DNA from 2 places in the Vibrio rumoiensis genome. Region 2 is predicted to be linked to the other one. Evidence: riboswitches for the same ligand, from Rfam matches in the RefSeq annotation. Region 2 holds a riboswitch; the other holds the start of a gene.
What was found. Region 2 has a riboswitch for lysine ahead of VRUMOI_RS07765 (Na+/H+ antiporter NhaC family protein). Riboswitches for the same ligand answer to the same signal wherever they lie in the genome.
Positions count from the first base shown of each region.

Region 1: it holds a riboswitch for lysine, as region 2 does, so the genes downstream of both, lysC (lysine-sensitive aspartokinase 3) here and VRUMOI_RS07765 (Na+/H+ antiporter NhaC family protein) in region 2, are expected to answer to the same signal.

Region 1 covers NZ_AP018685.1:580,031-582,237, reverse strand. The annotation lists gene VRUMOI_RS02625 (pyridoxal-phosphate-dependent aminotransferase family protein) at 1-544, opposite strand, end outside; lysine riboswitch at 901-1,081, shown strand; gene lysC (lysine-sensitive aspartokinase 3) at 1,204-2,207, shown strand, end outside.
Region 2 covers NZ_AP018685.1:1,681,003-1,683,209, reverse strand. The annotation lists gene VRUMOI_RS07770 (IS630 family transposase) at 1-538, shown strand, start outside; lysine riboswitch at 846-1,081, shown strand; gene VRUMOI_RS07765 (Na+/H+ antiporter NhaC family protein) at 1,205-2,207, shown strand, end outside.

The sequences.
Region 1 (2,207 bases), 1.1 Mb from region 2:
ATGGCACACCACCTAATGATGTCACAGCATCGACAATCGTTAGCGCATTATATTGCTTAGCGATTTTAGATAGCGCTTGTGCATCACTTAATGCCCCCGTAGAGGTTTCCGCGTGAACAAAGGCTAAAATTTTCGCATCCGAGTTTTCAGCAAAGGCTGCCGCCACTTTCTCAACACTGACTGGTTTACCCCATTCATCATCTACCAGCACCACTTGGGCGCCGCTACGAATCGCGTTCTCACGCATCCGCTCACCAAACACACCATTACGGCAAATAATGACTTTATCGCCCGGTTCAATCAAGTTCACAAAACAGGCTTCCATCCCCGCACTGCCGGGAGCTGAAACCGGAATCGTAAAATCATTGTCGGTTTGAAAAGCATACTTAAGCAACGTTTTCACTTCATCCATCATGCCGATAAACAGAGGATCTAAGTGGCCAACCGTTGGACGACTTAATGCTTGTAAAACATCCGATGAAATATCAGAAGGACCTGGGCCCATTAAAATTCGACGAGGTGGGAAAAAGCGCTGAATAGTCATAATTATCCTTAATGGTATATTCCATAATTATCATTCACTAGTGCCACGACTCTATCGCTACTTTTGGGAAATAGCATAGATAACATTAGCAAAATTGGTGTGCTTAAATATGTGCAAGCTACGGTAAAACTACCATGCCTAGAAGGAGTCCTCATTAATGGTAAATAAAGCTGTGAGCCCCCTCAACTAATTGTGTACAGTTTTAATTATTATTGTCGACAAATCAACCGTAAAAAAAATCTCGCTCCATCACCTTTCAGTGATTGACTTTTTTAATACAACAACGTTCAATGTAGACTCCTTCAGCCATAGGATATGGTTGAACTTTGATGATGATTTCAACCACTGAAATCTCATCGTTCGGAAGAGGAGCGTAACCCAGGTAGATGACCAGTGGATCCCGAGATCCTAAACTTGTCATTCAGGGGGAGTTACGCCGAGATGGATAAATGCTCGGAAATTTATCACATCGGTTGCTCAGGTTGAATCCTGACAACTGTCACTAAGTGCTTAGCTTAGTGAAGAGCTTCTAAGATTTACATGGTCACACGATTCTAGTGATTCACTTCTATGTATTTCCCTGCTCTAAGAAATCTCTCTTCAACATTGGACGTTTGCCTATAAATAGGCCTTATTTGAGTATATTGGGAGACAATGCCGTGAGCGCATTTAACGTAGCAAAGTTTGGTGGCACCAGCGTGGCCAATTTCGAAGCAATGAGCCGCTGTGCCGCCATTATTGAAGATAACCCGTCAACAAAATTGGTTGTCAGTAGTGCTTGTTCTGGTGTAACAAATCTATTAGTTGAGCTAGCACTTGGGGTACAAAATCCCGATGATCGCCAAGCTATCTTGGACAAAGTTCGTGCGATTCATTACAGCATCATCGAACAATTTTCCGAACAAGAAAAAACCAGATATTCGATCGATACTATTTTAACCACTCTTTCCAGTATGGCTGAAGCGGCTTCTTTTCAATCGGGCGATAAACTCACCGATCACATCGTTGCTTGCGGTGAATTAATGTCGACTCACATTTTAACTCAGCTAATGATTGAGCGCGGTATTAACGCTGTTCGATTTGATATTCGTGAAGTATTACGTACCAACTCAGATCACGGCAAAGCAGAACCGGTTATTGCCGATATATCAGCTCTAGCACAACAAAAACTTTACCCACTTTGCCAGCAACATGTTGTGGTCACTCAAGGTTTTATTGGTAGTGATGTGGAAGGTAACACGACAACGCTTGGTCGTGGTGGCAGTGATTATAGTGCGGCGCTCATTGCCGAAGCGGTAAAGGCTTCTGGTTTGGAAATCTGGACAGATGTACCAGGTATTTACACCACCGATCCTCGTATAGCACCGAAAGCAACACCGATTCCTGAAATCAGCTTTAGTGAAGCGTCTGAAATGGCGAATTTTGGTGCGAAAATTTTGCACCCATCGACACTTCTTCCTGCGCTTCGCCACCAGATCCCTGTATTCGTCGGTTCTTCTCGCGAACCAGAAAAAGGCGGCACTTGGATTCGTAAACAAGTTGAAAGTGCCCCACTATTTCGCGCCCTAGCCTTACGTAACAACCAGACCATGGTCACGCTGCGTAGCCCTGATATGTTCCAAACTTACGGCTTTTTGGCACAGGTATTTAATATTCTCGCGAA
Region 2 (2,207 bases):
ATTTATGGATGCAGTGCATCCAAGCCAAGCGACTAAAATCACTTACGGTTGGATCCGCAAAGGTGAAGATAAAGTAATTGAAACGACCGGTAGCCGTACACGATTAAACTTTGTCGGTGCACTGAATCTAACGGATATATCTACGACAGTGACCGAAAGTTATGAAACGATTGATAGTGAAAGTATTGCCCGTTTCTTTTGGAAACTGAAAAAAGATCATTATCCATTAGAGCAAAAGATTCATGTAATTCTCGATGGTGCCGGTTATCACCGAAGTCAGCTGGTAAAAGATTTTGCCCGGATGCTCAATATCGAACTGCATTATTTGCCCCCTTACAGTCCAAATTTGAATCCAATAGAACGACTGTGGAAGGTCATGCATGAGCATGCCAGAAATAATGTTTACTTCCCGACAAAAGCATCCTTTAAGGATGCAATAAATCTATTTTTTGATGTGACTTTGCCCAAAGTTGCAGGCTCACTGACAACTCGAATTAACGACAATTTTCAGGTTTTGAAATCTGCAACTTCAAGTTAATTGGGTATAGATAAAGGTAAGCTAATTTTATATTCGATATCTTTTTTAGTCAAAGTTATATTTGCTTAGCGACCAATTAGGCGAGAAATTTTTAATATTAATACACTTGTTAATCGTAGTATTAATATTATTGAACATGATGGAAACATTTAACTATTAGCTTGACGGGTTCGTTAACAATACCACTCAAGAGAATTTATCGACTTTTATCTTGCCATTTGATTTTCGATCATTACAATGAGCCGAATCTTGCTAGAACCCTTTGTGAATGTCCTGATAAATGGTCATTTGTAAGGTGAATGTTTTAGTCTGATGTAGAGGCGCAATATTTATAAGTAGTACGTTTTAGGGTGATGCCTTTGAGAGCGTATGAAAGGAAATCTTGCCGAAGTAAGAGCTAACCAGTGCGTTTTGGTTAGTTAGGTTTATCAAGACCACTTGCTGGGGTTGCATTTAATAAGTGTAACACTGCCATAGTTTGCATAGTGCTCGTCATCATGACGGCATAATGTGTTTTTTTTACTATGGAGCGCTACTGTAGACACATGAAAGTAAACTCACTGGCTTTCAACGTTTATCAACAAGATGATTTATTGTTTTACGACCTTATTCTTCAACAATATCCCTTCTGCAGTAGATCTCTAACCAATTTTGGTTTTTTTGATCATGAACTTAATCGATTTTACTTCTTCAGCGGCATCTTTATTGCCACCTGCTGTTGCGCTTACGATGGCCATTTTAACTAGGCGTGTTCTGCTCTCGCTTGGTGTGGGCATTGTTTTAGGTGCATTGTTACTTACCGGTTTTTCGATCACAGGGACGGTTAGCTATACGAGCTCAACGGTTCTTGGTGTTTTTGTTAGTGACGGTGGATTGAACTGGGATAGCCTCTTTATCTTATTGTTCTTAATCCTTCTTGGAATGATGACGGCATTATTAACCCTTTCGGGTGGTACTTATGCATTTGCAGAATGGGCGCAAAAGCGCATTAAAAGTAGGAGAGGGGCACAATTTCTAGCAGCATGGCTAGGTGTTTTCATTTTCATTGATGACTACTTTAACAGTCTAGCTGTTGGCGCAATCTCTCGTCCTGTTACGGATCGTTTTCAAGTTTCTCGTTCTAAGTTAGCTTACATTTTAGATTCAACGGCCGCGCCAATGTGTGTCATTATGCCAGCTTCAAGTTGGGGCGCTTATATTATGACCGTTGTTAGCGGTATCTTGGTGTCACACGGCATTACTGAGTACTCTGCACTGGGTGCTTATATGCGCTTAGTGCCGATGAACTATTATGCAATCTTTGCGTTATTAATGGTGTTTGCCATGATTTGGTTTGACCTTAATGTTGGCCCTATGCGCAAGCATGAACTTGCAGCCACTCAAGGTAAAACCGATGATAGAGATGAACATGCGCCTGATTTAACCGAAGAATCAGAAATTAATGAATGCAAAGAAGGTACGGTATCAAACTTAATCTTGCCGATCGTTACTTTGATCATTGCGACAGTGTACTTCATGGTCAGTTCTGGTGCTGATGCGTTGAGTGCGGATGGGCAAGCATTTAGTATCTTAAAAGCATTTGAAAATACTAACGTCGGCCAATCATTATTTTCTGGCGCGCTTCTTGGTTTACTGTGTGCGATTGCGACCGTTATCAAGCAAAAAATTC